4 regions of the Pseudoalteromonas sp. NFXS53 genome follow, and region 1 is predicted to be linked to each of the others. Evidence: predicted binding sites of a transcription regulator. Region 1 holds the regulator's gene; each other region holds the start of a gene.

Region 1 (5,850 bases):
AGCATGAGCAAAGCAAGTACACTGTCACCAGGGGCTTCTTTGTCATCTTGATAAAGGGTGATCTGAGCATCAAATTGTTGGGCTAATTGCGCAAGCACTGTGGCTGCACGTGCATGCAGGCCACACTTATTTTGGATTAGAAAAGTATCTTCTACCTTGACCATGTTCTAGTCTGCGTCTTGTTCGCGGTGACGTATTTGCACATTGTTATGAGTTTTAGCAAAGCTTTCACCAATGGTTTGAGCAAGGTAAACAGAGCGGTGTTGTCCGCCAGTACAACCAATTGCAATGGTTAAATAGCTGCGGTTATTGCGCTCTAGGTGAGGTAACCAAGTTTGTACAAAGGTTTGGATCTGCCACGTGAACTTCTGCACTATGCTGTGGCTTGCTAAATAATCTTTAACTGGTTGATCTAACCCAGTAAGCGGTTTTAGCTCTGGTTCCCAATGCGGGTTTGGTAAAAAGCGCGCATCAAATACATAATCGGCTTGCTTAGGGATACCATGTTTAAAACCAAAAGATAAGAAAGTAATAATAAGTTGCTTATCTTTTTTGCCAAGGATCTGCTCTCTAATGGTTTCTGCTAGCTGATGTACACTTAAATCTGTCGTATCGAGCAAAACATCGGCTCGTGTGATTAATACATCGAGTAACTTCTTTTCTTCTTTAATTGCTAAATCAAGCGGCAGATTATTTAAAGAAAGCGGGTGTAATCGACGCGTTTCTGAAAAGCGTTTGATCAGTGCTTGGTCATCACTGTCTAAATAGAACAGCGTTGGATTCGCAAAACCGGGTAAGTACTCAAGAATATCATTAAATTCTTGTTGCTCTTTTGGCAGGTTACGAACGTCGATACTGACGGCTATCTTGTCATAGTTATCAGAAACACTTCTGACCAAAGATGGTAGGAGATTAACTGGAATATTATCAACACAATAATAACCAAGGTCTTCCAATACCCTTAAGGCAACGGATTTGCCCGACCCTGAGCGACCACTAATGATGATCAGTTCCATGGATTCCTCTCTGTTAATTAATCTTGAAGTGCAATAAGTTGATAGAGTGCGTCATCGTCTTTTGCATGACGAAGCTGTTTACAAAACTCTTTGTTGTTTAGTTTATCAGCAATTGCAGCTAAGGTCTTTAGATGTTCTGCATTATTACCTTCAGGTACAAGCATTGCCAAGAGAATATCGACAGGTCGGTTGTCTATTGCGTCAAAATCAATACCGCTTTGATTGGTCACTAAAATAGCAAAAATAGTATCAATGCCTGCTAAGCGGCCATGAGGAATAGCAATACCTTTGCCTATGCCTGTACTGCCTAGTTTTTCTCGCGTTAGGAATGCATCTAATATTTCGTGGGCGTTATGTTCAGGAAGGTGTTCGCTCGCTAATTCACTGATATACTCAAGCGCGCGTTTTTTGCTATTAAAAAGGACCGCAGCTTTACTGCAGTCCTTGTTGATAATCGAGCTAAGTTTCATGGTTAGTGTCGAGTTAATTTCTCTTTATGTTTGATAACTTGGCGATCGAGTTTATCAACGAGTTTATCAATAGCTGCGTACATATCAGAGTGTTCATCTGAAGCGAAAATTTCACCGCCATTTAAATGAACGGTAGCTTCTGCTTTTTGTACCAGCTTCTCAACATCTAAGATCACGTGAACGTTGTTTATGTGATCAAAATGCCTTTCTAGCTTTGCAAACTTCGTGTTTACATAGTCTCTTAATGAATCTGTGATTTCTACGTGACGACCAGTTAAATTTAGTTGCATAAGCATTTTCCTTCTCTTGGTTTACGTCTTAAATCAAGCTCTTACGCTGATTTGACGGTGGAATAGAGAGTGACTCGCGGTATTTTGCAATTGTACGACGTGCCACTTTGATTCCCTGTTCTGCCAATATATCTGCAATTTTGCTGTCGCTCAATGGCTTAGCAGTATTTTCTGCAGCAATTAGCTTTTTGATCAATGCTCTAATCGCAGTCGATGAGCATTCACCTCCGTTTTCAGTGCTTACGTGGCTTGAGAAGAAGTACTTCAGCTCAAAAATGCCACGGGGTGTATGCATGTATTTCTGAGTGGTGACACGAGAAATGGTAGACTCGTGCATCTCGACCATCTCAGCAACATCATTCAAAACCATAGGCTTCATTGCCTCAGGTCCATGTTCAAAGAATGCCTGTTGTTGTTGCACAATGCAATTAGTAACTTTCATTAAAGTGTCATTACGGCTTTCTAAGCTCTTAATAAACCATTTAGCTTCTTGTAGGTGAGAGCGAATGAATTGGCTGTCAGTGCTTGATTTTACTGAGCGTGACATTGCTGCGTAATGATCATTAACCCTTATTTTAGGCATACATTCTGGATTAAGCTCAACAACCCAGCGACCTTTTACCTTTTTCACTGACACATCAGGAATAACATACTCAGATTCTTCACGAATAATACTGGCAGCAGGTTTAGGATTAAGGCTGTGGATTAGTGTCATCACTTCTTTTAACTCAGGCTCTTTGAGCTTGGTCTTTTTCATGATAGTGCGGTAATCACGGCTGGCCAGTAGATCAATATGCTCGCTTAACACCATTTTTGTTTCAGCAATGAAAGGCGTATCAGCATCAAACTGGTTGAGTTGAATACATAAGCATTCTTGTAATGAGCGAGCTGCAATACCTACAGGATCAAAGAGTTGAATACGCTTTAATACAGCCTCAACTTCGTCAAGTTCAATTAGCTCTTCGTCATTACCTTCATTAATGCTTTCTAGGAGTTCTTCGGTACTAACAGTAAGCAAACCTGCATCATCAACGGCTTCAACAATGGCAACGGCAATGGCTTTATCGGTTGGGCTGAATGGCGTGAGTTCTAATTGCCACATTAAATATTCGTGTAATGTTTCAGTGGTCTCCCCCTGATAAACAGTTTCGTCTTCAGGCATTGGGCCGCTACTGGTGCTCGGTGCTGCACTCATGTACTCGTCCCATGTCACATCCATAGCGAGATCGTCACTGACAGTGTCTTTACTCAGTGCGGCATCGCTATCGAGTTCGTAATCGCTGGTCGGTTCATCACCGTGACCATCATCAGCAGAATTAGAGAGTTGCTCGATAGAATCAGCATCTTTGGTCGCTTTGTCTGAATCATTGCCATCAGCACTTGGCTCTAATTCCGATTCATCTACTTCGAGTAAAGGGTTGCTATCCAGCGCTTCTTGGATCTCTTGCTGTAGATCTAGTGTGCTCAATTGCAGTAAGCGAATTGCTTGTTGCAATTGTGGTGTCATGGTTAGTTGCTGCCCCATGCGCAGCTGTAGCGATTGCCTCATGTATTTCTAACAATCCTTTTTGTTATTTGGATTATGTCTTGCTTTAACTATAGACGGAATTGTTCACCTAGGTAGACGTCTCTTACGGTTTGATCAGCTAAAACTGATTCAGGCGTACCTGACGCGATTAATTCACCATGTGAAACAATATAAGCTTTCTCACAAACATCAAGGGTTTCTCTTACATTGTGATCTGTAATGAGGACACCAATGCCGCGGTTTTTTAAATGCTCAACAATTTTCTTTATATCTAACACCGAAATCGGATCAACGCCAGCAAAAGGCTCATCTAAAAGAATAAATTTAGGGTTTGCGGCTAAAGCGCGAGCAATTTCAACTCGGCGACGCTCACCACCTGATAAAGCCATGCCCTGACTGTCCCGAATATGTTGAATATTAAATTCATCTAATAGGTCGTCTAGGGTTTGTTCTCTTTGTACTTTATTGAGGTCTTTACGCGTTTCTAAAATTGCCATTAAATTTTGATACACAGTCAATTTTCTGAAGATGGAAGATTCTTGAGGCAGATAACCTATGCCCATACGTGCTCTACTGTGCATAGGTAGCAAAGTGATATCTTCGTCATCTATGGTGACTTTACCTTTATCGCTAGGCACAAGACCAACGATCATGTAAAAACTGGTGGTTTTACCTGCGCCATTAGGGCCGAGAAGACCAACAATGCTCCCAGCTTCCACACTCAAACTGACATTTTTTACGACTTGGCGTCCTTTATAGCTTTTTGCTAGGGCTGTGGCAGTTAACACACTCATGCTTATTGACCTTGTTCAGGGTTAGACTTTGATGCCTTTTTCTCGGGCACTAAAATCGTGTGTACACGTTGTTTGTTTTGTTCATTCTGCTCAGCACTGATCAGTTGCTTCTCGATGTCATAAATAATTGCTTCAGCCTTGATAACTTGACCTGCTTGATTGATTTCGGCTTTGCCTTTGATGGTAAGCAGTCGATTTGCAACGTCATACCTGACTTCTTCTGCGCTGGCACTTAATACTGTGCCATCAGGCTGCTTTTCGATAAAGCGAGCTGGTTTGCCTGTTGCGACTAAAAGCTGTTTGTTCTCACCGAGCTCTTCACGCTGATGTACTTCTAATCTATCTGCATAAATTTCACGGTTGCCATGAATGATTTCAACATTTTCTTCAAAGATACCAATGTTTGTCTTTAATTGTGCTTGCTGCTTACCTGCTTTAATTGATACTTGTGACATAGGAGCTGTTTCAGCCAAAGTAAAGTTAGAAAAGCCGAGTAGTAGCAGTGAAAGAAGTAGTTTATTGGTCATAATAAATGGTTCGCGTATGGTTAATGAGCTCAATAATTTCAGTATTGAGGTCGGCATTGAGGCCTTGTCCTTTTATATTTAAATGAGGGCCCACAATTTCTACGGGTAGATCTGAGCGCATGCTGCGCTGAGTAATATCAACTTGAATATGGTCTGCACTGATTTGGCTTATCATTGCACCTTCAGTTAAATTTAGGGCTTTAACATCTCCCTCTAAGATCAGCATGTTATTTTCATATAAAGTGGCTTCATTGGATGAAAGTTGCCAATTTTGAGGGCCATTAAACAGGGTGAATGTCGGTGATGTAAAGTGGCTAAAACCGAGCTGCTGATAAAGCTCCATTTTATTTGCTTCAACTAAGTAATTTCGTATGCCGGCTTCAGAATATTTGGTTTGCTTTAGATCTGTAGCAACATAATCAGGCGTGGCTATGCTCTCTTCTTCAGTCGAGCTTTGCTTTTTAGGTTGATCAAAATACGGTGACCATATCCAATACATGGTCAGTGCAAAAATAATTAATAATATGACGCGGTTGACCGTCATGCGCTTGTTCCTGATGTGCCGAGTGTGTGACCTTGACACAACATAAGCAAGTCAGTTAACTCTCTCACAGCACCAAATCCACCAGGCAGCGAAGTCGTGTAGTGTGAAAGGTTGCGAATAATTGGGTGTGCATCGTTTACGGCCACAGCAAAACCCACTTGTTCCATCACTGGTAAATCAGGACCGTCGTCACCAATGTAAGCGATCTCGATATCTGTCAGGTTTAGGTTTGCTTTCAGCTCTTCGTAGGCTTTCACCTTGTCTTCTTGCCCTTGGTAAATATGCTTTACTGTTAAGCTAGTCATACGTTGCTGAACAATCTGTGAATGGCGACCGGTGATGACGGCAACTTCAACTCCAGCATTGATCAGTGCTTTTATGCCAAAGCCATCTTTGGTGTTGAATGCCTTTAATTCTTCGCCATTATTGCCAAGGTAAATACGGCCATCAGAGAATACGCCGTCAATATCACAAATAAGCAACTTAATTTGCTTCGCTCTAGATACCACATCTTCGCTGATTGGCTGATATAAGTCGGCAAATTGCATTTAAATGACTCCTGCTTTTAATAAGTCTTGCATATTCAGAGCGCCAATTGGGCGATTAGTTTCATCAACCACAATTAAGCCATTAATACGTTTGGTTTCCATAATGTTTAATGCTTCTGCTGCGAGCATATCG
Region 2 (5,850 bases), on a different contig from region 1:
ACTGATATTTCGGTTATCTCGAATAACCTCGCCAACGCCAGTACCGTTGGCTACAAAAAAAGCCGCGCGATTTTCGAAGATCTGCTTTATCAAAACATCAATCAGCCAGGTGGTCGCTCTTCACAAGATACCGAGCTACCGTCAGGTTTGATGTTAGGTGCTGGTTCAAAGGTTGTTGCGAACCAAAAGAACTTCTCACAAGGTAATATGCAAAGCACCGAAAATTCACTGGATTGGATGATCCAAGGTCCTGGATTTTTTGAGATTCAAATGCCAGACGGCACGGTTGCTTATTCTCGAAATGGTCAATTCACTACAGACGAAAATGGTCGTGTTGTGACTTCAGGCGCGGGTTTTCCTGTTCAGCCAGAAATGAATGTGCCAGACGATGCAAAGTCAATTAGCATCTCACAAGACGGTGAAGTGTCAGTAACGATAGCTGGGCAAGCAGAAAATGTCGTTATTGGGCAGTTAGTGATCAGTGACTTTATTAACCCATCTGGTTTAGAGCCTATAGGTCAAAACCTTTATACAGAAACCGCAGTGAGTGGTGCGCCTGTTCAGGGCAACCCAAGTGTTGATGGTTTAGGTTCTATTGTGCAAGGTGCGCTTGAAACTTCAAACGTTAACGTGACCGAAGAGTTAGTAAATCTTATCGAAACTCAGCGTGTTTATGAAATGAACTCAAAAGTTATCTCAAAAGTTGATGAGATGCTGAGTTACATTAACCAGCAATTATAGTTCTGGAGGCTACTATGCGTATTGTAAGTTTTATCATTTTAGGCTCATTGTTTTTAACTGGGTGTGTGTCTACACAAAATAAAAACGTCGTTAAAGACGATCCTTACTATGCGCCTATTTATCCAGAGCAACAAGCTGAGCAAATTGTCGCAACAGGCTCCCTTTTTAACCCAAACTTATCAAATGATTTATATGGAGATAAAAAGGCACTCCGTGTTGGCGATATTTTGACAGTGGTACTTCGCGAGACAACATCTGCGACAAAAGCGGCAAATACCACAACTGGTAAAGCGACCTCCGCATCGCTTGACCCTGTTGTTGGGCTTGGCGGTGATAATATTAATATTGGTAGTCAAAGCCTCCAGTTTGGCATGAACTCCAGTAACTCTTTCTCAGGAGACAGCCAAGCAAACCAATCGAATAGTCTATTTGGTAATATCTCGGTGAATGTGATGCGCGTACTGCCGAATGGCAACTTAGTTGTTCGTGGTGAAAAGTGGTTAACACTTAACACGGGTGAAGAGTTTATGCGAATAGAGGGTATTATTCGTGCTGCGGATGTTAAGTCAGACAATACAGTAGAGTCGAATCGTATTGCCAATGCGCGTATTCAATATTCAGGTAAAGGTGATGGCCAAGAAGCGCAGAGCGCAGGTTGGTTAGCTAAATTCTTCTTAAGCACCCTGATGCCATTTTAAGGAACCATGATGAAAATGTTCAAAATAATGACAGTGGCTTTATTATTAGTAATAAGCCAAGCAGCGCAAGCTGAACGAATTAAAGATGTCAGCATGGTCGAAGGTGTTCGTTCTAACCAGTTAGTGGGTTACGGCCTAGTAGTGGGTTTACCTGGTACAGGGGAGCAATCTCGTTTTACAGAGCAAAGCTTTAAGGCCATGTTAAGTGGTTTTGGTATCACATTACCTGCTAACTTAAAGCCAAAAATTAAAAATGTGGCGGCAGTGGCCGTGCATGCTGAGTTACCACCTTTTGTAAAACCAGGCCAGAATATTGACATTACAGTCTCTTCAATAGGTAGCGCAGGTAGCCTGAGAGGAGGCACGTTACTGCAAACATTCCTAAAAGGGGTTGATGGTAATGTGTATGCTATTGCGCAAGGCAGTTTAATTGTGGGTGGTTTAGGCGCAGAAGGGTTAGACGGAAGTAGAGTCGTTATCAATACTCCTACAGTTGGCCGAGTTCCAAACGGCGCGACAGTTGAACGAGCCGTTGCAAGCCCTTTTACACAAGGTGATTTTATTACTTTCAATCTTAACCGTCCTGACTTTACAACAGCTAAACGTTTGGCTGACACCATTAATGATTTGGTCGGACCTAATAGTGCAAAACCAATGGATGCTGCGTCTGTTCGTGTAATAGCACCACGAGACCCTTCACAGCGCGTTGCTTATTTATCAACACTTGAGAATTTAGAGTTTAAACCGGCAGACACCTCAGCCAAAATTATTGTAAATTCACGTACAGGCACGATTGTGATTGGTAAAAATGTCAAACTACAGCCAGCTGCGATTACCCACGGAGGTCTAACAGTGACGATTTCTGAAGAGCAAATGGTGTCTCAGCCACAACCTTTAGCAAATGGCGAGACGGTTGTTACCCGTCAAAGCATCGTCGATGTGAATCAAGACGACTCAAGAGCCTTTGTATTTAATCCGGGTGTAAGCCTTGATGATTTAGTTAGAGCGATAAATGAAGTTGGCGCTGCTCCAGGGGATTTAATGGCGATCCTTGAAGCGTTAAAAGAGGCTGGTGCTATTAATGGTCAATTAGTCGTCATTTAGTGTTTCATTTATAATCAAATAGTTAGCCTCGCATTTGCGGGGCTTTTTTTTGGCTCGATTATTGCTTTGTTAGAGTATGACTAATTTAGTGTAATTGATGAGCATGAATACCAATCCGTTAGAAAAACAAAACTTCTTTGATTTAGGTGATCTTAATGCACTTAGACAAGATGCGTTGAAAAGCGGTGGCGATCAACAAGCATCGAATGAAGCACTAAAAAAAGCAGCAGAACAGTTTGAATCTATTTTTACGCAAATGCTGATGAAAAGTATGCGTAAAGCCAATGAAGCAATGGAAGATAAAAACAGCCCATTTAATTCAAGTGGTGTGAAGTTCTTTCAAGAGATGCATGATCAACAGCTTTCTTTAGAGTTATCAAAAAAAGGTAGCCTTGGTTTAGCCGATCTCATTGTTAAACAGCTTTCACCTAATGTTGATGGCTATAAACCGTCATCCGTACTTCGTAATGATGCGCAGCTTCCTATGCAAAAGCCAACATCTGAGCAACTCCCAGAGTTTATTCGTCGTCAGCCTGAAATAGCGACAGAGGTTGCTAAATCAGAAAAAGCCGATGAACAACCTCGCTTTGACTCTCCAGAGTCATTTATTAGTGAAATGTGGGAGCACGCTAAAACAGCAGCACAGAAGATTGGTTTGAACCCAGCAGTAATGATTGCGCAAGCTGCACTTGAAACAGGCTGGGGTAAGCATGTTATCGCTAAACAAGATGGTGGCAGTAGCTTTAATTTATTCAACATCAAGGCAGATAGATCTTGGCAGGGTGAGCATGCCAAAAAAATGACATTAGAGTTCGAACAAGGCTTGCCAGTGCAAAAGCACGCCAGCTTTAGAGCTTATGAATCAATAAAAGATAGCATAAATGATTATGTCGACTTTCTTCAAAGCAATCCGCGTTATAGCCAAGCATTGAACAACACAGATAAGCCTGAGCAGTATTTAGATGAACTTCAACAAGCTGGCTACGCCACAGATCCGAACTACGCAGAAAAAATAAAAAATGTCTTACAGCGAGGAGAATTTAAACAGATGTTAACGTCGCTAGTACGTCAAGGAGTTAACTAACATGTCTTTTGATTTGATGAATATTGGCTCTTCCGGTATTAGAGCAAGTACTGAGTTGTTGCAAACAACCAGTAAAAATATTGCAAACCTAAATACCGAAGGCTATGTTAGAGAGCGCACAGAGCACGTGACGTTACGCAATGGCCAAATAGGTCGTGGTGAAACCGTTAGGTTACTGAATGAATTCGCGCAAAGACAATTAAATCGAGATATCTCAAATACCACATTTTATGAGCAGTTCGTTAACGAGGCTCAGCGAGTCGATTTACTATTTGCTGAAGAGTCGAATAGTTTAGCCAACAGTATTAACTCGCTATATAACAATCTTCAAGAAAGTATCAATCAGCCATCATCGTCGGTAACGCGTTCATTATTTTTTACTGATGCACAGAGTTACTTAGACCAAGCAGCACGCTTGTCTGACATAGTTTTAGACCAAAAGAATATTGTGAATGAACAGCTAGATATTTTCGCCGAGGATGCAAACACGTATATAGAGAAAATCTCCTCTTTGAATAAAGATATCTCATCTATGAATGCAGTAGATGACAAATCAGCGGCAAATGCGGTCTTTAATGAACGAGATAAAGCAATTAAAGACCTAGCTGAATTGATGGATATTCAAGTGTTAGATGGCAAAAACGGTGAAAAGCTGGTTTTTGCAGGCACGGGTGAAGCACTTGTCATGGAAAATGGCGCATTTAGTGTCTTTGTGACCAATGGTGATCCAGATTTACAGTACAAAAAATTAGAGTTAGATGTTAGAGGTGCTAATGCTGTGCCTATGCAGATGGAATCAACGACCTTGAAAGGAAAGATAGGTGGTTTACTTGCATTCCGAGATGAGATCTTAATTCCAGCACAAAACAAGTTAGGGCAGATGACAGTTTCTTTAGCTGATGCAATGAATCAGCAAAATAGATTAGGTATGGATTTAAATGGTAATTTTGGCGGCGACATTTTTACCATTCCTAGCGTTGATGCGATGGGCTATCAAGCTAATACTGGAACAGCAAGTTTAACTGCCACACTTGAGCCGGGGCAAGGAATGTCTTTACCTGCGACAGATTTTAGAGTGACTTTTACAAGTGCAACAACTGTAGAGATTGCTGCAATCGATAACTATGGCAAAGTCGTTGGTACGCCTTCCACAGCAAACGTGACTGCAGGAAGAATTGACTCTTCAACGATAACCTCTGGTGAGGCTTTTGGGCTGCAACTTGATTTAACCGGAGTGCCTGCAAACCAAGATCAGTTTGAAATTAAATTTAATGCTGATATTGCTACAACTATGACTCTAACAACAGGTCGTTCAGAAGATCTTGCTTTGGCTTCTCCAATTCGTATGGAGCGAGATTTAGGTAACCAAAGTACCGCTAACTTGAGTGCGGGTGTAGTAACAGACACCAGTGCAGCAGGTTTTAACGCAGGTCCTCCGCCTAGTTTGGCAAATGGACCTATCTCTATCGTTAAAACGGCGAATGCCGATGAATATGAGATAACTGACACAAGAACGGGTACAGCCGTAACATTTACTGCGCCTGCGCCAAGAGAAAATATTTTAGCGCAAGCAGCGCTGGTGGATCCGGTATTTGCAACTTATGGATTCGATTTTAATATCGAAGGGGTGCCACAAACAGGTGATAGCTTTACCGTCGAATTTAATACGGGTGGTTTTGACGACAATAGAAATGGCATGGCGCTACTCGATATCAAGAATAAAGGTATTGTAAGAGAAAATGTTGTTGCCTCAGCGCTTGATGAGAACCATAAAACAGTGAATGCATCTTATACAGAATTAGTCACTGATATTGGTGTGAAAACAAACCAAGCGAGAACTAATTTGGTGGCCTTTGAAGCGCTATCGCAACAATCAGAGTCCTGGTATGAGTCACTTTCAGGCGTGAACTTGGACGAAGAGGCATCGAACTTGCTTCGTTTTCAACAATCATATTCAGCGGCAGCACAGGTTATATCAGCGGCAAGAAATGTATTTGATACATTACTGAATGCTGCGAGGTAGACGTTATGAGATTATCGAATAATTTAATCTACAAACAAAATATCGGCAATGTACTCGATAAACAGCAAATGGTGATGGACGCTCAGCAAAGAGTGAACACACAAAAAAAATTTTTAGGTGCTTCTGAAGATCCATCTGCATTTACAACGGCGCAGTTACTAACTGACCGTATTCAGATGAATGAGCAACACCAAAAGAAT
Region 3 (5,850 bases), on a different contig from region 1:
TGATGTTGTCAGCTTCTTGATCTTTCGCCCAGGCGTTCATAACGAAGGTATCGTTTACTGATAAACAAATAATGTCATCAACACCATTTTGTTTAAATGCATTTGCTAGCTCGTTATAACGCGGTAAGTGTGTAGATGAACAGGTTGGAGTAAAAGCGCCAGGCAAGGAGAATACAACTACTGTCTTGCCTTCAAAAAGTTGCTCTGTTGTGACGGTGTGCCAATCATTACCAATTCTCACAGGAAATGATACAGAGGGTATTGTTTTTCCTTCACGGTTTTCTAGCATATTATTTTCCTCATAGGTGAATGCCTTTATTATCTATAATGCACATTTAGATTAAAGTAAGTAAAACAAATAAGGGCAATCTAAAAACTAGATTACCTTTATTTTATTGTCTGAATTGTGAGTATATGAACTTATTTTAATGTGAATGACTCTGGCTCTTTAACAACCACCTTAATGACATCATTAAGCTGAATATTACTCAAAGGTCTGTCACTTAAGTTTCTAGCGATAGCACTTTGCGCATTCACTTGTTCAACTACAACTTGTTCAATGGTTTTAATGTGATGTGAAAACTGCATGCCATTTGCTGCAGTCAAATTGCTTCTGTGAAGGATTGAAAGTACTTGCCCCACTTCAAGTCCATGACTTTGCCCTAAGTTAATCACCATTCTGTCAGAGTCGATCATTAATATTTTACCTGTTGTCTTAAGACAACTTACAGCGGTGTTCAAATCTTGACTCACCTTATTGAAGATAGTTTGAATTTTTTGACCATAATCGGTTCGCCAAAACTCCTCACTATTTACATTCACAATCTTAGTTTTTTTATGTGGCCAAATACCTTGAGCGCTGTAATGCTGAGACCAGACTTGATCATTTGTTTGTGAATCAAATAGCGCAAAATCAATTTTAAAGTTGCGCATATAAGCTTCACTTTCCCAAAATGCATAATCGTTGTTCATTTTTCTGCCTTGGGAAATATCTGTTATTTGACTCAGTAACACATACTGACTGTTACTACTGCGACTTAACGTGTCAATTAAGTTGGCGTTATACTCAAACTGCTGTGCAAAGAAAGCCCTGACATCAAGTTTTCGGTCAATGTATGGGATCATTTTCACGCCTAAATTTCGCTCGTCTAAAGTATTAAATAAACGCTGTGAACTGGCTTTGGGTATGTCAAAAATTTGACCTAGCCTAGCTTGATCTGGGTGTGTCAATTGGCTTTGTGTGACAGTAATCTGTTTATTAAATTTTGATTCAATACATTGCGCTTGCTGAGGAATAATATCTAGATGTAGCGTGACAGAATATTGCTCGCCTTGTTGTTGCTCATTGATTAAGTTCACATGTTGTATCTGACCATGGGTTTTTATCTTTAACTCGTCTTGCTCGAGAACACCATCGGCAACCGTTTGAACGCTAGACACTGTAGCGCCTGAGAATATCAAAGCTTGGGTTATGGCATCTTTGACAGCCATTTGTCTCGCTGAAGAGGTGTCACCATCAACTATGCCACCATAACCGACTACCTCAAACCATTCCGCTTTTACATGAGCGCAGAACGCAAGTAGTGCAATTATTAGAATATGTTTCATCATTTCGATTCCAAACTGATTCGCTTAATAGGTCAAAAGCAATAGATGTACCAGCTTTGTTGGCGTGAAAAATGCATTGTATGAGCATACTTTAATTTGGTGTGTTTATTATGAAAGCGAAAAACGTTTTTTATTCATCATTGGTAACATGTTCTATTCTACTTTCAGGTTGTAGCTCAGTATTTGATAAACATATAGAGTATACCTACGAAGAGCCGGATTACTATCCTGTTTTACGAGCTGTGGGGTACGCACCTTTGAGTAGTCAACCAGGTGAAACGGATGTACAAAAGATGCTGATGGCAATTAAAGTGTCTAAACTGGAAGCATACAGAGAGCTTGCCGAGCAAGTACATGGTCAAAAGCTCACATCAACGATGACTGTAAAAGGGGCCATTGCGCAAACGGATGGCTTATCGAGTAAAGTCGGCGGTTTAATCAAAGGCGCTAAAATAGTGAAGACATATTCTGTCGGTGATACTTACGCAACAGAATTAGAGTTAGACATGAAAAAAGTACACGAGCTTTATATTAGTGCTATCAAACCAAGAAAAGTAAAGCGTGTGATTTATTACTAACCACAAAATGTGATTAGTAATTTTTCAAATACTAGGCTTTTAAGTTTTTAACCAACTCAGAGTTCTCACTTATCACACCACCATCTTGTCCATAGGTAACAGAAGTGGGGGCGCCGATTATTATATTTTTAAGCTCTCTAACTGCAAGCTGGGCCTGATGTGCAGCCTGTGCATTAACCTCATTTTGTTTTTTACATTGAATTAATAAAGAATTTATAGATTCTATTAAAGGTTTAATTTGCTCAGTTTTAAAAATATCTTGGTTAAAACCCGAAAGTTCTTTATCTAACTTTTGAATGGTATTAAGAAGAGTAAGTTTTTCACGTGCGATGTCTTTTAAGCCATCGCCTTTTTTGCTAGCAAGGCATGCTAGTTCAGCATCTAAAAGCTGGGTCAAAGCGTTAAGATGCTGTAATTGGTTTTCTAATTTATGATGACAAAGGTTTATTTGATCATCCATACACGTCAAACTCAAACGCAGCAATATTCTTAGCTAACTTTTCAGCATCAACCTGGTATTTACCTTCACTGATTGCTTTCTTTAGCTCCTCAACTTTTTTGCTGTCAAAAGAAGGCGCTTGTTGCGCTTTTTCTTGCAAACTTTTTAGCTGTTGTGCTTGTGGTGTTAAACTTACAGAATCCGTTGCAGCCTTTTGAGGGGCTTTAGCTGTTTCAGCTGCCACATTTGCGTCAGACTTTTGTAAATCTGTTTTTTGTTGCTTAATATTATTAAGCACACTGTTCGGCTGAGATTGCCCTTTTACATTATTAACCATGATAATTGACCCAAAAATTACTCATGCCTATCTATCGACCTGTTAGCTTATAACTTTAGTAAAAAATTAAATATTAACCTCAACAGATTCTACATCTTTTACCCGTGCGGAGATAGTTTTTCCAGACTTTTGATTTCTAACTCTTATTTGTTCACCAACATTTCCATCTTGAAGTGCTACGCCTGTTGTTTTTATCGTTAAAGTTCGAGTTTTAGCATAAATTGTTACATTGTCGCCTTTGCAAACCATACAGATATGATGGAGCCCAATGGCTGTACCAGCTCTAATTACTCGTTTACTTCTACTACCAACCAGATACTGTTCAGTGTCTAAATTACTAGCTCTAACAAAATGCTTAGGTTTGTACTCAATACTGATAGATTCTTTGGTAATTAACTCCCCTTTATTAATTGCTTGGGTCGTCACTATCACAGGGTGAAGCTCTTCAATTCTAACATGCACAAATTGAGTCCAGCTTGATATGTCTTCGCATTTCACTTTTACAGTAACTTGTCTGTTAAAAGGCGGGATAGCATTTGTTGAGTATAACAAAGGATTCTCACAAGCGCGTTCTGATAATCGAGCATCTAGCGGTAATGCTTTAATTGTTGTTTTGATATCAGGGTTTAGCTCAATTTGTCGAGTGATGAACCTTTCAGCTCCTTTTTCTAAGTTGGTATTTGAGTAAATTTTTGCTTGGCACATGTAGCTGGCTAGAAAACAAGCCATTGCACAAAAAATCTCATATGATTTGGTTTTTTTTAACAAACTCATGATGTTTCGACTATGCTTATCTGGAGAAACAAGGTATAAAGATTTTGCGTGAAATACCATATTCCTTCAAGGTGCTTCTATGATTAGTATCCTGAAAAGCGTATGATATTGCCAAGATGACCGATATGTAGGAGATTGAAATGGCAGGTGTTTTAGACTCTGTAAACCAGCGCACTCAGTTGGTTGGGCAAAACCGCCTAGAGTTGCTACTTTTTCGACTGAGAGGTCGTCAAAGATTTGGCATCAATGTATTTAAAGTTAGAGAAGTGCTTCAGTGTCCACCTCTCACCAGTATGCCCAAGTCAAATTCTTACATTCGCGGTGTCGCACATATTCGTGGTCAGACTATCTCAGTTATAGACATGTCTCTAGCAGTGGGTGGTCCACCCATCGAAAACATTAAAGATTGCTTTATTATCATTGCTGAATATAACCGTTCTGTTCAGGGCTTTTTAGTTGGTGCGGTTGAAAGAATCGTTAATATGAACTGGGAGAAAATCATGCCGCCACCAGATGGTGCGGGCAGGTACTCTTACTTAACGGCTGTGACAGAAATTGAGAATGAATTAGTTGAAATACTAGACGTAGAAAAAATTCTTAACGAAATATGCCCTGTTAATACTGAAGTCAGCGAAGAAATAGTGTCTGATGGTGAAATGCAAAAAGACCTGGGTGAGCGAATTGTATTTATTGCAGATGACTCTGCAGTTGCAAGAAATCAGGTGAAACGTGCGCTGGAGCCGTTAGGTGTTCAAACAGAGTTAGCAAAAAATGGCAAAGAAGCTTTAATTAGGCTAAAAGAGATAGCTGAAGTTGATTGTCAAAATGACATTACTGAGCGTGTAGGTTTACTTATTTCAGACGTAGAAATGCCTGAAATGGATGGCTATACGCTAACAGCGGAAATAAAAGCAGACCCTAAATTAGCCCCTTTGCATGTAATTTTACACACTTCATTAAGTGGGGTGTTTAATCAGGCTATGATTGAAAAAGTTGGCGCTGATGATTTTATTGCAAAGTTTAACCCTGATGAATTAGCAACGGCGGTTAAAAAATGGGTTCATTGTGACTAGATAACGGCGGTAGTATCTTGGAAAATAAAAACCTTCAACAAGGCGAATATGACCAGTTCAGAACTTTCTTAGAGCAGCAGTGCGGGATTGTTCTTGGAGATAACAAACTTTATTTGGTAAAAAGCCGTTTAGCTCCGCTGATGGCTCGCTTTGGTGTGGACTCTCTTTCTGCGCTTGTCGCTAAAACACTGAGTCCTCATGAACGTCAGCTAAGAGCTGCAGTTGTTGATGCCATGACCACAAACGAAACTCTTTGGTTTAGAGACACTTACCCTTTTGAGTTGTTAAAAAGTAAAATTTACCCAGAATTGAAAGATACCCGCAGGGGCTTAAAAATCTGGTCAGCGGCAAGCTCTTCAGGCCAGGAGCCATATTCTATTGCGATGGCGACGCAGGAGTATCAATCTCAAAACCCAGGTGCACTGAAAATGGGTGTGCAGATTGTTGGTACTGACATATCAAACACCATGCTTGATATGTGTAAAAATGCAGAGTACGACTCATTGGCTTTGGCACGAGGGTTGTCAGTTGAACGTCGTCAGAAGTTTTTTCAAGACAGCGGTAACGGCATGGCACGAGTTGTTGACCCTATAAAGAGAATGGTTAATTTTAGGCACCTTAATTTGCTAGATTCATATTCTTTGATGGGGAAGTTTGACGTTATCTTTTGCAGAAATGTACTGATTTACTTCTCGCCAGAAGTCAAAGCTAAGATTATTTCCCAGTTCGCACAAGCTTTGAATCCTAGAGGGTATTTGTTTTTAGGGGCATCTGAATCTATGGCGGGACTCAGTGATGAGTTTGAAATGATCCGATGTAACCCGGGGATTATTTACCGGAAAAAAACATAATAAATACTAAGCGGCAACCTATTTGCCGCTTTTTTTATATCTTAAGAGTGTCACCTTAAACTTTTCCACCTACATTTCTTTCGTTTATTCAACTGAAAAATAAAGATTTTATTTTGGCCCATTTATTGCTTTTACTTCGTAGAGTCAATTTTTTGGAGTCGTGTCATGGCAATTAGTTTTGATAAAGCAC
Region 4 (5,850 bases), on a different contig from region 1:
ACGAGAATGGCCGCGTTCATTAGTATCGCGGATCATTTTTTGGATCCACTCAAGGTTAACAATAGGCACCATGCCAATTAGTAAATCAACATGCTTAGCAACGTCGTGTTCATCAGTGACTACACCACCATGTAACCCTTCGTAAAACAACATGTCAGAATTAGGCTCTAAATCTTGATAGGGGGTGAAGGTGCCGGGGAGTTGGTTATAAGGCACAGCTTCATCAAAGGTGTGTAAATAGCGTCTTAATTTACCCGTGCCATGCTCACCATATTCTGCAAACAAGGTTTCAAGACCGGCAAAGTCATTGGCCTCTTGGCCAAAGTAACTGATATGTTTGCCTTCTTGAAGCGCTTCTCGCTTAAGCTTGTCCATTTCTGGGCGAGTGAAACGATGAAAACTATCGCCCTCTACAAAAGCTGCATTAGCCTCAAGGCTGCGGAAAATATGTTTAATTGCATTGGTGGTAGTGGTAGTGCCAGCACCTGAGCTACCTGTTATCGCAATGATCGGGTGTTTTTGAGACATATTAACCTGCTAATGATTCTAATTATAAGCGCAAATAGGTGATTTACCCGTTTGATGTTACCTGAAGGTTAAGAGATAGCAAGCATTTCAAATTCAGTGCTCTTAGAGTGCTATGGTTGTGTTTTGTTTTTGGTGAAATGCAAAAGCCTCGTTATGATAGAGGCATAACGCCGCTCATTTACTAAAAAAGAGCAATAAAAAAGCATGACCAATTAAGGGATGTCCATGTATAAAAAAATGGCTTTAGCTGTCAGTTGCAGTTTAGTTTTCGCCGGTTCAGTATTTGCAAATACCTTCCCCAGTAGCCAGATTTATTTGGCGACAGAACTTGAAAATGACATTAAGGTGAAACCAATCACGGGTGCAAAGGGTTACCACAATCAACCCCTAGTGACAGAAGACGGCATCTATTTTACGCAATCAGTCGGTGACGGTGATAAAAGCCAGATGGACTTATTCTTTTATGACTTTAATAAAGCCAGCGCAGAGAATTTAACGAATTCACCGGTTTCTGAGTACTCACCGACGTTATATCCCCATGAAGCGGGTTTATCTAGCATTGTTGTTGAAGCTGATGGTAAACAGAAGCTATGGTTTTATCCATTCGATAAAAGCCAAGCACCTAAACGCATTTTCGACCATATTGAACCTGTTGGTTACCACGCATGGGGTAAGACTGAAGATTTAGTGATGTTTATCCTCGGAGAGCCGCATACTCTTCAATATACAGACTTAACCGGTCACTTACCGAAAGTAGTTGCGGGTGATATTGGCAGGAGTTTGGCGTATAACGAAAAACGTTCGCTTTACTCGTTTACATATCAAGAAGGTAACCAGCATTGGTTTGCGACTTTCTCACCTAAAACGCAGCAAGTTAAACAACACTTTGTGATGCCAAAGCAAGTACGAGATTACACTTGGATTGATTCAGATACCGTTGCTTATGCCATTGATAACCGCATTTATACACGCAATATTGAGCAGCCAAAGCAAGTGTCTCAGTGGCATAACTTTACTTCATATTGTGATTCACAAATTACACGATTGAGTTACAAACAAGGTAAAATGGCATTTGTTTGTCAAAAATTGTAATTCTCACAGCAATCTTTTTTGATGTTAGTTACATTTAACCCATTATATTTAGGATAAACAGTTTTTAGGGGCTAGTGATGGCAATTTTAGTAACAGGTGGTGCGGGTTATATTGGTTCACACACGGTTTTAGAACTACTAAACCAAGGCGACGAAGTGATTGTTGTCGATAACTTAAGTAATTCATCGTCAGAATCATTGAAGCGGGTTGCCGAGATCACAGGTAAAGAAGCTACTTTTTACCAAGGTGATATCTTAGATAAAGCATTTTTAGATTCGGTATTTGCGAAACACAGTGTTGAACAAGTAATCCACTTTGCTGGTTTAAAAGCGGTGGGAGAGTCGGTTCAAAAGCCAATAGAGTATTATCAAAATAACGTACAAGGTACGCTCAGCTTACTCGATGCTATGCGTGATGCAGGCGTGTTTAAGTTGGTATTTAGCTCATCAGCTACCGTTTATGGTGACCCTGCAAGCTTACCTATTCGTGAAGACTTCCCGGTGGGTGGTACTACTAACCCTTATGGCACGTCTAAGCTGATGGTTGAAATGGTACTACAAGATGTTGCCAAATCTGACCCACGTTGGGCGTTTGCAATTTTACGTTATTTCAATCCAGTCGGCGCACATAAGTCTGGTCGCATTGGTGAAGATCCAAATGGTATTCCAAATAACTTACTGCCTTACATTTCACAGGTAGCAGTAGGTAAATTGTCACAACTAGGTGTTTTTGGTGACGACTACGATACCAAAGATGGCACTGGTGTTCGTGACTATATTCATGTTGTCGATTTAGCTATTGGTCATTTAAAGGCGTTAAATAAAATCAATGCAGAAGCAGGCGCACATATCTACAACCTAGGTACAGGTAACGGCTACTCAGTATTCGAAATGGTCACCGCTTTTGAAAAAGCGGCCAACAAGCCAGTTCCTTACGAAGTTAAACCGCGTCGCCCAGGTGACATCGCAGCGTGTTACGCTGCACCAGAAAAGGCCCTCAGTGAGCTAGGTTGGCAAGCAGAGCGTGGCATCGATGAAATGATGGAAGATACTTGGCGCTGGCAAAGCAATAATCCTAACGGGTATTAATTTTTACGATAGTCATATCATATATTCTAAAACGGCCACATTATGTGGCCGTTTTTATATCTGTTAATGAATGGTATAATTTGCTGCTAATTTTAGGCTCTGCCTAATTCAAACCTTATACAATCAAAGCTGCCAATGCTTTGCATTAAGATCATATAGTTAGAGGTAATTTGTGACGACTCAAGCACTAGACCGCCGTTTTTCTGTTGCACCCATGCTGGATTGGACTGACCGTCATTGCAGAACTTTCCACAGAAAATTGTCTAAACATGCGGTGCTGTATACAGAAATGATCACAACCGGTGCCATTTTGTTTGGTAAAGGTGATTATTTGGCGTTTGGTGAACATGAGTTACCTTTGGCGCTGCAACTAGGTGGCTCAGATCCTGAAGCATTGGCAAAGTGCGCGAAGAAAGCCGATGAATATGGTTATAGCGAGATTAACCTAAATGTAGGTTGTCCGTCTGATCGTGTTCAAAACGGTCGCTTTGGTGCGTGTTTAATGGCTGAGCCGCAGCTAGTGGCTGAGTGTGTTGCTGCGATGAAAGCGCAAACAGATGTGCCTGTTACAGTAAAAACACGTATCGGTATAGATGAGCAAGATAGCTATGAGTTTTTAACCACGTTGATTGAAGCGGTTAAAGATGTGGGTTGTGATGATTTTATCATCCATGCGCGTAAGGCTTGGTTACAGGGATTAAGTCCAAAAGAAAACCGTGAGATCCCACCGCTTGATTATCCGCGTGTGTACCAGTTGAAAAAAGATTACCCAGATTTACACATTAGTATTAATGGTGGCGTTAAAACCATTGAAGAATGTCAGCATCACTTAACGCATATTGATGGTGTTATGGTCGGTCGTGAAGCTTACAGTAACCCATTTATGTTATCGCAGGTTGATGAGTTGTTGTACGGTGGTGAAGCGTTTACACAAACGCGCCATGAAGTGGTTCGCAGCATGTATGATTACTTTGAAGCGCAAATGAGTCAAGGCGCGAATTTCTGGCATATTGCTCGCCACATGTTAGGTATTTTCCAAAACCAGCCGGGTGCGAGAGGGTATCGACGTCATTTATCAGAAAATGGCCATAAAAAAGGTTCTGGTATTGAAGTAATGGAAAAAGCACTGACGTTCGTGCCTGAACTGTAAGTTTAGTCTTTGAAAGTGTTAAAAGAAGCCGCTAAATCAGCGGCTTCTTTGTTTTTATATTCGATGACTTTAAGTTTCGTGTAAAAGTACGCGGGATAAACCCGCGTCTACATGTCTAGATTTTTCTGTTGTTGGATTGTCATCCTGGCGAAGGTCAGGATCCATTATTGATAAGATAGACCCTGAAATAAATTCAGGGTGACAAAAATTTAGGTTTATCCTGATAACTCGCAACTCGCTAACTACTCCCCACTGACTAAATTGACTACTTTTTAGTTTATTTAACGAAATCATGAAATTTGTCTCTTATATAAAAACTCTCAAAAATCATTAAGTTTATGTTTTTATTTGCTTTTATCTTTTGGCACAAAGATTGGAATAGCTTTAGTAACCCAATTGCCAAATGCATAGGAGCAGAACATGGCCTTAATCGACAGAATTGAAGATCTTATTAAATCAGAAATTAATGCGTTTTTAGACAAAGCAGAAGATCCACAAAAAATGACTGCGCAGATTGAGAGTGAGTTACAAGATGCCTTGGCTGAGTGTCGTTCAACTGCTGCACAGATCATCGCAGAGCAGAAAGGCTTATCTCGCCAGCATGATGACTTTGTAAAAGGTATCGAACGTTGGCAGCAGCAAGCAGAGCTAGCGGTAAGTAAAGGTCGTGATGATCTAGCAAAATCGGCACTTATCGAAAAGCAAAAGCTTGTAGACGCTCAGGAAGAAAACCAAAAGCAAGCGGCACAATTAGAAGATACGCTACACAAGTTGAATGAAGATGCCGCTAGGCTAAGTAATAAAATTGCTGAGGTAAAAGCAAAACAGCAGCAATTTTACAGAGCACAAAATAGTGCAGTAGCAAGATTAAAAGTACGTAGCACGTTAAATAGTGAAGAAGTACAAAATGTTTGCGCACGCTTTTCACAACTAGAACAGAAAGTGGAGCGTATCGAAGCACAAGTTGAAAGCTACGATATTGGTAAAAATGATGTTTATCAAGAATTCAAACAAATGGAGCAAGACGAAAAGCTGAGTGAAGAGCTGGCTGCACTGAAGCAAAAAGTGTCAGGAAAGCAAGCTTCAGAAGCATCAACTTCTGCGTAGTAAGCAAAAGTTTGCTAGGTATTAATTCGTTTTGACAGGCTCGGCGCAACGAGGCGCCTCTCTAATTTTTCAGGAGTAAGGTTATGAATATGCAACAAACAACGAAAACATGTCGTCGTATTTTAGCGCGAAAGAAAATTGCAGGCGTATGTGCTGGGCTAGCAGAACGTTTTGATCTACCAGTATGGCTAACTCGAGTATTAACTTTGTTGGTATTTTTAAAGTTTCCAATGATGACTGTGATGGCATACGGATTATGCGCTGTGCTGTGGCCAAAGCAGTAATAGCTAGATATTAAGTTGTAAAGGCGTAGGAGGTAATTATGAAAACAGCATTGATTTTATTAGCAGCATTACTATTTATTAGCGCATTAAGCTGGGTTCAAACACCTGTTATGTTCTTTGCGATGCCTGAATTCATTGGGGAAATAAGCTGGGTCGGAATTGAGCTATTCGCGTTATTGATTGGCATTATTGCTGTGATCGCGCTGGTGGCTTTGGTTAGTGTGGGTGTAATAGGGTTAGTGTTAGTGGTGCTCATTGGGCTAGTGTTAGCATTGTTATTTAATTCTATCTTTATTGCATTACCTTTGCTGATGCTTGTTGGGCTGGCGTGGTTACTTAAGGAAGAGACAGCAGTATATTAGATCTCTACTAGATCAAAGCGGTTTCTTGATTTTTCATGCTATGATGTTGCAAGTTAAACTTTTTCAAAGGAATAAGCATGTTTTTAAGAACCCTTTCTCTGGCTGCGGCACTATTACTTTCTGGTTTATCGCAGGCACACGAAGGCCACAGCCACGACCATAGTCACGTACAAAAAGAACTCATGGTGACAGATGCTCAAATTCGTACATTCTTACCAGCGGCAAAATCAACTGCAGCT

Evidence for each region. The regulator sigma-54, encoded in region 1, starts transcription at its own class of promoters, with help from an activator protein. The targets are predictions, from matches to a motif close to GTTGGCACGNNNNTNGNNT.
Region 2: the regulator sigma-54 is predicted to act here: its motif matches at 2,592-2,610, upstream of flgJ (flagellar assembly peptidoglycan hydrolase FlgJ).
Region 3: the regulator sigma-54 is predicted to act here: its motif matches at 1,667-1,685, upstream of AC1HJP_RS09115 (LPP20 family lipoprotein).
Region 4: the regulator sigma-54 is predicted to act here: its motif matches at 4,219-4,237, upstream of AC1HJP_RS20470 (PspA/IM30 family protein).

What each region holds. Positions count from the first base shown of each region.
Region 1 covers NZ_JBWVBR010000015.1:17,631-23,480, forward strand. Annotated here, with positions in the region: gene AC1HJP_RS15305 (HPr family phosphocarrier protein) at 1-164, opposite strand, end outside; gene rapZ (RNase adapter RapZ) at 168-1,016, opposite strand; gene ptsN (PTS IIA-like nitrogen regulatory protein PtsN) at 1,034-1,486, opposite strand; gene hpf (ribosome hibernation promoting factor) at 1,489-1,776, opposite strand; gene AC1HJP_RS15325 (RNA polymerase factor sigma-54) at 1,805-3,325, opposite strand; gene lptB (LPS export ABC transporter ATP-binding protein) at 3,373-4,098, opposite strand; gene lptA (lipopolysaccharide transport periplasmic protein LptA) at 4,101-4,625, opposite strand; gene lptC (LPS export ABC transporter periplasmic protein LptC) at 4,615-5,169, opposite strand; gene kdsC (3-deoxy-manno-octulosonate-8-phosphatase KdsC) at 5,166-5,717, opposite strand; gene AC1HJP_RS15350 (KpsF/GutQ family sugar-phosphate isomerase) at 5,718-5,850, opposite strand, start outside.
Region 2 covers NZ_JBWVBR010000006.1:199,684-205,533, reverse strand. Annotated here, with positions in the region: gene flgG (flagellar basal-body rod protein FlgG) at 1-741, shown strand, start outside; gene flgH (flagellar basal body L-ring protein FlgH) at 756-1,439, shown strand; gene AC1HJP_RS09050 (flagellar basal body P-ring protein FlgI) at 1,449-2,543, shown strand; gene flgJ (flagellar assembly peptidoglycan hydrolase FlgJ) at 2,647-3,627, shown strand; gene AC1HJP_RS09040 (FlgK family flagellar hook-associated protein) at 3,629-5,650, shown strand; gene flgL (flagellar hook-associated protein FlgL) at 5,656-5,850, shown strand, end outside.
Region 3 covers NZ_JBWVBR010000006.1:209,393-215,242, reverse strand. Annotated here, with positions in the region: gene AC1HJP_RS09125 (glutathione peroxidase) at 1-289, opposite strand, end outside; gene AC1HJP_RS09120 (flagellar assembly protein T N-terminal domain-containing protein) at 421-1,611, opposite strand; gene AC1HJP_RS09115 (LPP20 family lipoprotein) at 1,719-2,186, shown strand; gene flgN (flagellar export chaperone FlgN) at 2,218-2,646, opposite strand; gene flgM (flagellar biosynthesis anti-sigma factor FlgM) at 2,639-2,962, opposite strand; gene flgA (flagellar basal body P-ring formation chaperone FlgA) at 3,029-3,736, opposite strand; gene AC1HJP_RS09095 (chemotaxis protein CheV) at 3,877-4,809, shown strand; gene AC1HJP_RS09090 (CheR family methyltransferase) at 4,827-5,660, shown strand; gene flgB (flagellar basal body rod protein FlgB) at 5,826-5,850, shown strand, end outside.
Region 4 covers NZ_JBWVBR010000031.1:16,078-21,927, forward strand. Annotated here, with positions in the region: gene AC1HJP_RS20450 (phosphoribulokinase) at 1-528, opposite strand, end outside; gene AC1HJP_RS20455 (hypothetical protein) at 754-1,620, shown strand; gene galE (UDP-glucose 4-epimerase GalE) at 1,698-2,708, shown strand; gene dusA (tRNA dihydrouridine(20/20a) synthase DusA) at 2,881-3,858, shown strand; gene AC1HJP_RS20470 (PspA/IM30 family protein) at 4,279-4,965, shown strand; gene AC1HJP_RS20475 (PspC domain-containing protein) at 5,049-5,249, shown strand; gene AC1HJP_RS20480 (hypothetical protein) at 5,288-5,611, shown strand; gene AC1HJP_RS20485 (copper chaperone PCu(A)C) at 5,689-5,850, shown strand, end outside.